DNA from 2 places in the Microbacterium sp. NPDC077184 genome. Region 2 is predicted to be linked to the other one. Evidence: riboswitches for the same ligand, from Rfam matches in the RefSeq annotation. Region 2 holds a riboswitch; the other holds the start of a gene.
The links. Region 2 has a riboswitch for thiamine pyrophosphate ahead of thiM (hydroxyethylthiazole kinase). Riboswitches for the same ligand answer to the same signal wherever they lie in the genome.
Positions count from the first base shown of each region.

Region 1: linked by a shared signal. The riboswitch ahead of AB0O93_RS15475 (ECF transporter S component) and the one ahead of thiM (hydroxyethylthiazole kinase) in region 2 are both predicted to bind thiamine pyrophosphate.

Region 1 covers NZ_JBFBMM010000010.1:38,333-43,677, reverse strand. The annotation lists gene AB0O93_RS15485 (energy-coupling factor transporter transmembrane component T) at 1-472, opposite strand, end outside; gene AB0O93_RS15480 (ATP-binding cassette domain-containing protein) at 469-1,926, opposite strand; gene AB0O93_RS15475 (ECF transporter S component) at 1,938-2,573, opposite strand; TPP riboswitch at 2,566-2,675, opposite strand; gene AB0O93_RS15470 (D-alanyl-D-alanine carboxypeptidase) at 2,714-4,126, shown strand; gene AB0O93_RS15465 (DnaJ domain-containing protein) at 4,147-5,106, opposite strand; gene AB0O93_RS15460 (hypothetical protein) at 5,119-5,345, opposite strand, start outside.
Region 2 covers NZ_JBFBMM010000005.1:33,520-38,864, reverse strand. The annotation lists gene AB0O93_RS10480 (CPBP family glutamic-type intramembrane protease) at 1-22, opposite strand, end outside; gene AB0O93_RS10475 (hypothetical protein) at 75-629, opposite strand; gene AB0O93_RS10470 (bifunctional hydroxymethylpyrimidine kinase/phosphomethylpyrimidine kinase) at 734-2,284, opposite strand; gene thiE (thiamine phosphate synthase) at 2,281-2,952, opposite strand; gene thiM (hydroxyethylthiazole kinase) at 2,949-3,785, opposite strand; TPP riboswitch at 3,777-3,868, opposite strand; gene AB0O93_RS10455 (hypothetical protein) at 4,237-4,407, shown strand; gene AB0O93_RS10450 (FAD:protein FMN transferase) at 4,535-5,344, opposite strand; gene AB0O93_RS10445 (FMN-binding protein) at 5,341-5,345, opposite strand, start outside.

The DNA of each region.
Region 1 (5,345 bases), on a different contig from region 2:
CCATCCGCAGGCCCGCGAGAGCGCCGAGCACGAACCGCGCCGGAAGACGCCAGATCTGCGACAGCCCGTCGGCGAGATCGGTGGGGTCGACGCTCGCGAACAGCACGACCGACGGCAGGGCGATGGCGAGCACGCGGAGCGTGGTCGCGAGGGCCAGCTCGAGCGATCCGTCGCTGACGCGCACCGCGAGCCACTCGACGTAGATCTGTCCGCTCGTCCGCCCGTAGAGGGCGATCGTCACGCCGGTGAGCGGAGCGAGAGCCCAGACGAGCCACGTCCGCCGCCAGAACTCGCCCCACCGGAGCCCCGCCCACGGCATCAGGAGCAGCTCGACGAGGAGCGCCGCGCCGGCCGAGACGACGTCGAGGGTCAGCACGAGCGGCACGGTGAGCACCATCGTCGCGGCGAGCTTCGCCACGGGGTTCACCCGCGCCATCGTGCTCGTGCGCGCCCGATCCGGTGCCAGCGTCATCGCGTCGCTCCGCGGATCTCGACCCGCGTGGCACGGAGGGCGCGCACGACGTCGGCGTCATGCGTGATCGTCACGATCGCGGACCCCTCGTCCCGCAGGCGCGCGAGGAGCGCGACCATCTCCGCCCACGTCCGCGCGTCCTGCCCGAACGTCGGCTCATCGAGGACCAGCACCCGGGGCGCCGTGGCGAGCGCCGCGGCCACCGTCAGGCGGCGCTTCTCCCCACCGGAGAGCGTGTACGGGTTGGCTGCGGCCAGATGATCCAGCCGGAGCCGCGCGAGGAGCTCGTCGACCACGGCCTCCCGCGCCGCGGCATCCTGTCCGAGAGCGCGCGGCCCGACCTCGAGCTCCCCCCGCACCGTTCGCTCGAGGAGCTGATGCTCGGGATCCTGGAAGACCGTGCCGATCCGTGTCAGCAGCTGGCGGGAGCGCCAGCGGATCGGTGTGGGACCCGCCCCGGCGGCGAGCGCGTCGGATGCCTCGAGGAGACCGGATGCCGGAGCGATCAGCCCCGCGAGCGTCAGCCCGAGCGTCGACTTCCCCGACCCGTTCGGCCCGGTGATCGCCAGCGCCGCGCCGGCGCGGACCTCCAGGTCGATGCCGGAGGCCACGGGGCTGCCCGCCACCCGCTGCACGGCCAGGTCGCGCGCCCGCAGCAGCACGTCACCGGGCGGCGACGCGGGAGGAGCGGGGTGCGGCGGGGGCGAGGCGGGGACCCAGACCCCGGCATCCGTCAACCGCGCGCGCTCGGCGCCCAGGACCTCGTCGGGTGTCCCGTCGGCGATCACCCCGTCGCCGCCCGCACCGAGGACGACCACGCGCGTGACCAGCGGGAGCCACACCTCCACGCGGTGCTCGACGACCACGAGGGTCGCCGGATGGGCGTCGAGGAGTCCACCGACCGCGGCGCGCACCTCCGCGGCCCCGTCCGGATCGAGGTTGGCGGTGGGTTCGTCGAGCAGGATCAGCCCCGGCCGCATCGCGAGGACGCCGGCCAGCGCCATCCGCTGCTTCTGACCGCCGGAGAGCTCCTTCGTCGGACGGTCCAAGGGGACGTCCAGCCCCACGGCGTCGCGGGCGGCGTGCACGCGCGGCCAGATCTCGTCGTGCGGGATGCCGAGGTTCTCGCAGCCGAAGGCGATGTCGTCGCCCACCCGGGCGAGGATCACCTGCGCGTCGGGATCCTGCAGGAGCAGGCCCGCGCGCCCGCGCGCGGCCTCCGCGGGAACGTCGTCGAGGAGCAGCTCCCCCTCGGACTCGCCCTCCTCGGCACCGCCGAGGACACCCGCGAGCCCCTGGAGGAGCGTGGACTTCCCGGCCCCGGATGCGCCGAGGAGGAGGACCCGCTCCCCCGGCTCGATCCGCAGGTCCACGCCTCGCACCGCCCAGGCGCGCCGCGACGCGTGCCGCCAGCCCCACCCGCGCACCCGCACCGCGGCCGCGGCGCCCGGCATCCGCGACACGCTCAGACGCGGGTGCGGTGCGCGCGACCCGACGCGAACCGGTCGAGCGCGCCGGTGGCGGCGAGCCCGCGCGCGATCGCCCACGACAGGGCACCGGCGATCACCGCGCCCGAGATCATCGTGCTGACGAGGTAGACCACCACGAAGGTGATGTCGGCGCCGGCGTACCAGAGCAGGAGGTTGTTCACGCCGCCGAAGAGCGCGGCCCCGATCCCCGCGAGGACGGCGACCGGCAGCGACCAGCGGCGGTAGAAGAAGGCGAGGAAGACGAGCTCGGCGCCGAGGCCCTGGATGAGGCCCGCCTCGAGCGTGAGGAACGCCCCCCACGTGTTGCCGACCAGCGTGAGGGCCGACACGGCCGCCGCGACGAGTTCGGTGTACACCGCCGCGCCGGGCTTGCGGATGATGAGGGCGCCGAGGACGCCCGCGAACAGCCAGGGTCCGTCGAGGAGTCCCTGGAGCCCCGGCAGGAGCGGTTCGAGGAAGGCGCTCGGACCGCGGTACGCGACGTTCCAGAGCAGGAAGACGAGTCCGCACGCGACGCCGAGGACGCTGGCGACGACGATGTCCACGACGCGCCAGCGGTGGGTCCGCGGCGGCGTCGAGGTGGGGACGGACGTGGACGTGGATGCAGACATCGATGCTCCTCCCTGCGCCGGCATGATCCGGATCAGGTTCGACGGTCGAAGCGTGGTTCGCTTCCTCTCAGCCCGGCTCACCGGACTCCCGTGGTTGTGCGCTCGAGTATAGCGGCGCCCGGGCGCGGTATCTTGGCCGGGTGAGCGTGGACGAAGCCCCCGCGACGACGCGTCGCGCCCGTCGGGAGACCGTCGCGTCGACGACGGGCCCGACCCCGACGGGGGCGCTGGCGTGGGTCGACCCGGAGCGGGTGACGGGCGCGTCGACCCGGACCGACTTCGCCACGGCATCCGCTCCCTTCGTCCCGGTCGAACCCGACCTGCTCGCCGACGCCCCGCGCCGCTCGATCCTGCGCCCGGGGGTCCTCATCCCGGTCGGCGTGTTCGCCGCGCTCGCCGGCGCCTACGCCGCCACCACCCTCCTGTGGCCGCTGCACGCCGTGGCACCGGAAGTGGCCCCCGTGCAGGTCGAGCCGATCGCCTCGGTCGCAGCCGTCCCGGCCTGGCCGGGAGTGGGTTCGGCGGCGATCGCCGTCGAGGGCATCGACGGGACGCTCGCGTCGTCGCTGGATCCGGCATCCATCGCCAGCATCACCAAGGTGGTCACGGCGCTGATGATCCTCGACGAGCTGCCCCTCGCGCCGGGGGAGCAGGGACCGGAGTACCGCTTCGGCTACACCGACATGCTCGAGTACTGGGATTACCGCGCCCGTGGCGAGTCCGCCCTCGACGTGCCCATCGACGGAGTGCTCACCGAGTATCAGATGCTCGAGGGCATCCTCGTGGGCTCGGCGAACAACTACGCCGAGCGTCTCGCGTCGACGATCTGGCCCTCGGACCAGGTCTTCTCCTCGGCGGCGCGCTCCTGGCTGTCGACCCACGGCATCCCCGGGGTGACCGTCGTCGAGCCGACGGGGATCGACGGCGGCAACACCGCGACGGCCGAGTCGCTCATCCCCCTGGCCAAGAAGGCGATGGAGAACCCGGTCGTCGCCGAGATCGTCGCGAAACAGGCCGTCGAGCTCCCGGGCGCCGGCCGGGTGGAGAACACCAACGGACTCCTCGCCGACCCCGGCGTCCTCGGCATCAAGACCGGCACCCTCGACGCGTGGAATCTCCTGTCGGCGAAGGATGTCGTCGCCGGCGACACCACCGTCCGGCTGTACGCCGCGGTCCTCGGTCAGCCCGACGACGCCGCACGGGTCGAGGCCTCGCGCGCGCTGTACGCGCAGCTGGAGCAGGAGCTGCAGCCTCGACCGTCCGTCACCGCCGACACCGTCGCGGGGCTCGTCCGCACGGAATGGGGCGAAGAGGTCTCGATCGTCACCGCGAGCGACGCGGCCGTCGTCCTGTGGAACGGCGGTGCCGGAACGGTGTCGACCCGGTACGACCTCGGCGACGCCCGCACCGCCGGCGACGTCGTCGGAGCGCTCTCGGTCGACGGTCCGCTCGACGACGCCCTCGTCGACCTGCGGCTGGCCGAAGACATCGAGCCCCCGAGCGCCTGGTGGCGCCTCACCCACCCGCTCGAGCTCTTCGGCCTCGACGACTGAGGCGGGAACCGGCGCGGACCTCAGGCGAAGCGGACGCGCTGCTGCAGCCGCGTGCGGGCGTCGAAGACCTCGTTGCCGCCCATCGCGCGCGCGCCCGTGAGCCCGCGACGGAGGATCGTCGACAGCGCACTGCGGGCGACGACCGCGACGGGCACGCCGCGCACCTTGCCGAGCTCGGTGATCGCCTGATCGAGGTCGTCATCGGGAAGCACCACGATCGCGCCGCGGAACCGCACCCCCGCCGCACGCCCCATGCCGCGCACGCGCGCGACGAGGTCCGCGATCGGCGTGCCCACCACACCGTCGCCCACGATCTCGCCGCGGCGGACACCGACCGGTCCGCCGAAGTCCTCCGACAGCACCCCGTAGAGGCCGCTCGGGCCCAGCACGATGTGGTCGATCTTGTCGTCGGGCCCCGCGTCGCGTCCTTCGGCCATCACGTCGTGCCACACCGTGTACCCCATGCCGAGATCGGCGACGATGCGGGCGGTCGCCTCCTCGGCGAGCGCGTCGGCGAGGAGGCGCCGCAGATGGTGCGGGGCGGTGCGCACGAGAGCGGGGTCGTACGGGTCCTCCAGCGGAACGCCGCGGCCGACCCACTCGCGCATGAGGTCGAGGTAGCGTTCGCGTCGCCAGCCGCCCGGATGCCCGTGCGAGCGGGCGCGCGGACGGGTGTCGCGCGAGGCCGCCCGCGGGGCGCGCCAGGAGGTGGCATCGGAGGCCGACCCCGCGGCATCCGACCACTCCGGCGCCTCGCTCGAGCCGAAGCCGTGCCCGCGGTCGTACGCCGCGCGCGCATCGGCGGTGCCGACGAGCTCCCACGCGCGCTGGACCTGCACGAAGGTCGCGGCGTCACCGCCGGTGTCGGGGTGGGTCTGTCGCAGTCGCAGGCGGTAGGCCTTGCGGAGGGCGTCGTCGTCGACGTCGGGGGCGACCCCCAGCACGTCGTACGCGGAGGCCGACAGCGGGCTGTCGAACATCCCGCTCCTTCCTCAGTCGTTCTCGGGTCGTCTCTCGTTCCGGCGGGCGTAAGCCGCCGCGCTGCGGCTCGACAGCGCGAGCAGCAGCAGGATGTCCAGGCTCAGCGACAGGAACGTCCCGTCCAGGGTGATCTCCTCGCCCCGCACCCACCACGCGGTGAACACGGTGCTGATGGAGATGACCGAGAACAGCATGACGAGCACGCGCGGCCAGTTATGGCCACGATAGATCAGGATTC
Region 2 (5,345 bases):
AAGACGGCCGGGTGTAGGCCACCCGACCGTCTTTCGTGAGCGTTGTCACCGCGGAGTGCGCGGATTCAGCGAGGTCAGACGCGCGATGCGCGGCGACGTGCCGCCGCGGCCGCAACCGCGATGCCGCCGACGCCGAGCGCGCCGACGCCGAGCCACAGAGCTGCGCCGGGGACGTCGCCACCGGTGGCGGGCAGGCCGCCCTCCGCGCCGGAGCCGCCGGTGCCGCCGGAGGCCGAGCCCTCGATGACGGTGATCGCGAGCGAGTCGGCGAAGGAACCGAACTCGCCGCCGTCCTGCGTGACGGTGATCTCGTACTCGGCCGCGGTCGGCGGGGTGAAGGTCGCCGAGGTCTCACCGTTCACGACATCCTTCGTGACGGATGCCGAGCTCACCGCGGACGCGGAGACCGAGGTGAGGGTCACGCCCTGGACGACGCCGGGGCCGGTGACGGTGAAGGTGGCGGGGAAGTCGTCGTTGAACGCGACGCAGCTGATCGTGGCCGACTGGCCGACGGCGACGGTTCCGGGGCTGACGGTGCAGCCGATGTCGACGGGATAGGCGTGGGCCGCGGAAGCGCCGGTCAAGACGATGGCACCGGCAACTGCGACAGCCGCGAGGGATTTCTTCATGGGGAGTTCCGTATCTTTTGGGGAGTGGTTGTGTAGCGACCCTCGGGCAGGTCTATGTCCGAGCAACCATAGCGACTCTCAGGAAAAACGCAGAATTGCCACAGTTACAACCCGGTAACGATCGCGTGCCGCTGCCGCGCTGCGGGAGCGAGCGTCTTCCCGGCCTCGGCGAAGAACGCGACTTCGTGGCGCGACGACCGGAGGAACGCCCCGAGCATCGCCGCACGCGTTCCCTCGTCCGCCGCCGCGGCGGCCGTCGTCACGATCTCGATCGCCCGGGCGGTGGATGCCGCGAACGCCGCGTCTCCGTAGGTGTCGAGCCAGGAGCGGTAGGGGTGATCGGCATGGGACAGAGCATGCAGGCGGGTTCCGACATCCTGATACAGCCAGAAGCAGGGCAGCAGCCCCGCGATGAGCACCGCGTAGTCTCCCCGCGCGGCGACGGCGAGCAGATGGTCGAGGTACGCGACCGTGACGGGCGCCGGGGTGACGGCATCCGTTCCCGCGGACTCCCCCAGCCAGCTCTCGTGCAGCTGCATCTCGGCGGCCAGCGCCCCGTGCGCGCCGAGGGCCCAGAACGCCTGCGCCTCCTGGTCGGGGGCTCGTCGGCTGGCCTCCGCGAGCACCCGCGCGTAGTCGCGGAGGTACAGCGCATCCTGGGCGAGGTAGGCCGTGAACTCGTCTCGGGCGAGTGTGCCGTCACCCAGCCCGCGGACGAACGGCAGCGCATCGATCGCGGCACGCTCCGTCGCGATCTCCTCCCACCAGTCGTTCCGCACAGCCTCGGGCGTCGGGCGCGTCGACAGCCCGCCGCGCGCCCAGAGCCCCGCGAAGTGGCTGACCGGGCCGTTCCCGTGCCCGACCTCGAGCTCCGCGCCGTGCCGGATGCTCTCGGCCAGCCATCGCTTGGTCTCCGCCGTCGCCGTCGCCCAGTCCCCCGTTCGCGCGACGCGGGTCGCGAGCGCCGCCGACAGCGAGCACCCGGTGCCGTGCGTGTTCGACGTGTCGATCCGGATGCCGGAGAACTCGACCACGTCGCCGTCGGGAGACACGAGTGCGTCCGGCATCCGCTGTCCGCCGTCCTCACGCCCGAGGTGCCCGCCCTTGGCGAGCACGCACACGCCGTGCCGGTCGGCGACGCGCGCCGCCTGCGCGAGCACCTCGTCCCAGCCCGTCGCCACCGGCTCCCCCGCAAGGATCGCGAGCTCCGGAATGTTCGGCGTCACCAGGTCGACCCGCGCGACGAGCGCCCGCAGCGCCTCCTCGGCTTCGCGGTCGAGCAGGCGATCGCCGCTCGTGGCGATCATGACCGGGTCCAGCACGACCACCGGCGGACGCACCCGCACGAGCCACTCCTCGACCGCGTGGATCACCTCGACCGTGCCGAGCATCCCGATCTTCACGGCGTCGATCGCGACGTCGTCCGAGACGGCATCCAGCTGCTGGGCGAGGAATTCCACGGGCGGCATATGGACCGCGCGCACCCCACGCGTGTTCTGCGCGACGAGCGCGGTGACCACCGCCATGCCGTATCCGCCGTTCGCGGCGATGCTCTTGAGATCGGCCTGGACGCCCGCCCCGCCGGTCGGGTCCGTCCCCGCGACGCTCAGCACCCGCGGCACGGCCCGCGGCACGACCCGCAGCCGCCCGCTCATTCGCCGACCTCCCACGCACGCCGAAGTTCTCGGGCAGCGGATGCCGGATCCGCCGCCGCGCACACCGCCGACACCACCGCGGCACCGGCTGCCCCGGCGGCTCGCAGCCGCGGCAGATCGGCGGCGGTCACGCCCCCGATCGCGACGGACGGCATGGCGACGGATGCCGCGAGCTCGGCGAACCGCGCATGCCCGAGCGGTGCGGGCGCATCCTTCTTCGTCTGCGTGACGTGGAGCGCGCCGATCCCGACGTAGTCGATGCGCGCCGGGCTCGACGCGGCCTCGGCAAGCTGTGCCGGAGTCGCGGCGCTGAGTCCGAGCACGGTGTCGTCGCCGATGAGTTCCCGCACGACCGGCGCCGGCAGATCGGACTGGCCGACGTGCACGCCGTGGGCGCGGCCGGCGAACCCGCGCGGGAACGCCCGGCGCGCGGCGAGGTAGACGTCGACGCGGTCGTTGACGAGCAGCGCGACCTCGTCGGGCAGCGCCTCGGCGAGGCGGACGACGGTGTCGAGGAACGCCGCCGCGGCGGCATCCTTCTCCCGCACCTGCACCGCGGTGACTCCGCCGCGCGCGGCGGCGACGGCGACGTCGACGAGGTCGTGCCCGGCACCCGTCGCCTGACGTGTGTCGGTGACGAGGTAGACCGAGAGGTCGAGGCGGGTCATGCGGGCGACTCCCCGGTCGCGTCGATCGAGATGACCGCCGCGCGGCGGAGCGCATCGCCGTCGACCTCGGCGAGCGCGTCGAGGAACCCCACCGCGAAGCTGCCGGGACCGCTCGCCCGCGCCGCGGCGCGCTGCGCGGCGACCGTGTACACCGTGATCGCAGCGACGGTGGTGGCGAGACGGTCGTCATTGACGGCCGCGAAGGCCGCCATGACCGCGCCGAGCGCGCAGCCGCCGCCCGTGACCTGCGTCAGGAGCGGAGTGCCGTTGGAGATCCGAACGCTCTCGCGTCCGTCGGTCACGAGGTCGACCGGGCCAGAGACCGCGACGATGCCGCCGGTCCGGAGGGCGAGGGCGCGGGCGTGCGGCTCGGCGGCGGCGAGGTCGTCGGCGGCGTCGACGCCGCGCCCGCCCACCCCGGCACCGCCGACCGCGATGATCTCGGAGGCGTTCCCCCGGACGATCGTCGGACCGGCATCCCGCAGCTCGAAGCCGAGCGGCGTCCGCACCGGAAGCGCGCCGACGGCGACCGGGTCGAGGACCCACGGGGTCCCGGCATCCGTCGCCGATGTCACCGCCTCCCGCATCGCGGTGCGTTGCTCGGCGGTCGGCGTCCCGAGGTTGACGAGGAGCCCCGAGGCGATGGCCGCGAAGGGCCCCGCCTCGTCGGGGATGTCGACCATCGCGGCCGACGCCCCGAGGGCGAGCAGCGCGTTCGCGGTGAAATTCACCACGACGCTGTTGGTGATGCAGTGCACAAGGGGCGCGGATCTCCGCACCTCCTGCAGCGCATCGACGGAGAACTCGAGCAGGTGCTGTGGCGTGCGCGTCATGCGCGACATCCCTTCGCTAGTACGAACTAGATCAGGTTCGACGGGTGTCATCTCAGCCCCGTGGGGCACCCCGTGTCACGTGTGCGCTCCACCCTACCGAGGCCCGGATGCCGGGGGTCGGCCGGCCGGTCCGGCCGGTCCGGAGCCGCAGCGCGGTGAAAGCGCGGGGAGATTCGGTCGTGTCGGCGGCGTGTCGCGGCCGGAGACGTCGATTTCTCCCCGGGGTTTCACGAGGTGCGGCCGAGACCGCCTCGACCGGCGTCCTCTGCGGCGCGCCGAGGCGGCCTCTACTGCCGCGTCGTTCTCGGCCGTTTCCGGTCAAGAACGCGGCATATCCGGGGCCCGGCACCCGGCCGCACGGCCCGAAACGGCCGCTCACCCCGCGTTCTTCACCGCGTGGACCGGCGCACGGCCCCTGGCCCCGCGGGCCACACCGGGTTACTCTCGCGGCATGTCCTCCAACCCGCGCCGGCCGTCGCTGTTCGCCCGCATCCGGCAGTTCTTCCGGCCGGCGACCGAGACCTACGACTCGCGCCGCTCGGGCGGCGCCGAGGCGGGCACGCCCCAGCCGCACCACGACCCCGCCACCGACCAGCGCCGCGGATACGGCGTCTGGGGCTGACACCGGGGCGCCGCCAGAGACCCCGCGGTGAAACCCCGGGGCGAATCAGGCCCGCACCCCGGTCTCAGACGCTGAATCCGCCGATTTCTCCCCACGGTTTCACGCGCAGCCGCGCGCACGCCGCCCCTCACGCGGCGGCGGGTGAGGTCTGCACCTCGATCCCGCCGAGGAAGCGCCGCACCCTTCCGTCCGGACTCACCACGACCCCCGACGCTTCCGGGATCCGCCCCGCCCAGGACAGGTCCTCGATCCCCGCGACCACCGCGGCGGTGGCGAACACGTCGGCGCGGGTGAGACTGTCGGCGATCACCGTCGCCGACGCCGCCCCCGTCGCGGGCGCTCCCGTGCGCGGGTCGACGATGTGCGCGCCCCGCTCCGCGGTTCCGGATGTCGCGACGGCACCGTTGCGCACCGGAACCGTCGCGATCACCCGGCCGGCATCCGCGGGATCGACGATGCCGACGTTCCACGTCCAGTCCGCGCCGTCCGCCGCGAAGAGCTGCATGTCGCCGCCGACGGTGAGACCCGCAGCCTGCACCCGCCCCGGCTCGTCGAGCAGCGGAGCGAGCCACATCCTCGCCGCGCGTTCGACGGCCCATCCCTTCACGAGACCGGTCGGATCGAACTCCCCCGCGAACTCGGCGCGGAAGAGGCCGCCCGTGTCGCGCTCGGCCGCGGCGCACGCCGCGACGACCTTGGCGTAGAGGGGGTCGGCGTCCCAGACCGCGAGCTCGCCCCGCGCGATGCGACGGAGGTCGGAGTCGTCGCGGTACGTCGAGAAGACCCGATCCGCCCGCCGCAGCTCGGTCATGCATCCGCGAACGACGTCTGCGAAGGCGACCGGCGCGAGGTCGCCGATGACGTGGATGCTCGCAGTGCTTCCCATGACCGGAGCGGCATGCACGTGGCGCGGCGGCCGCCGCCGGGCGGCGGTCATG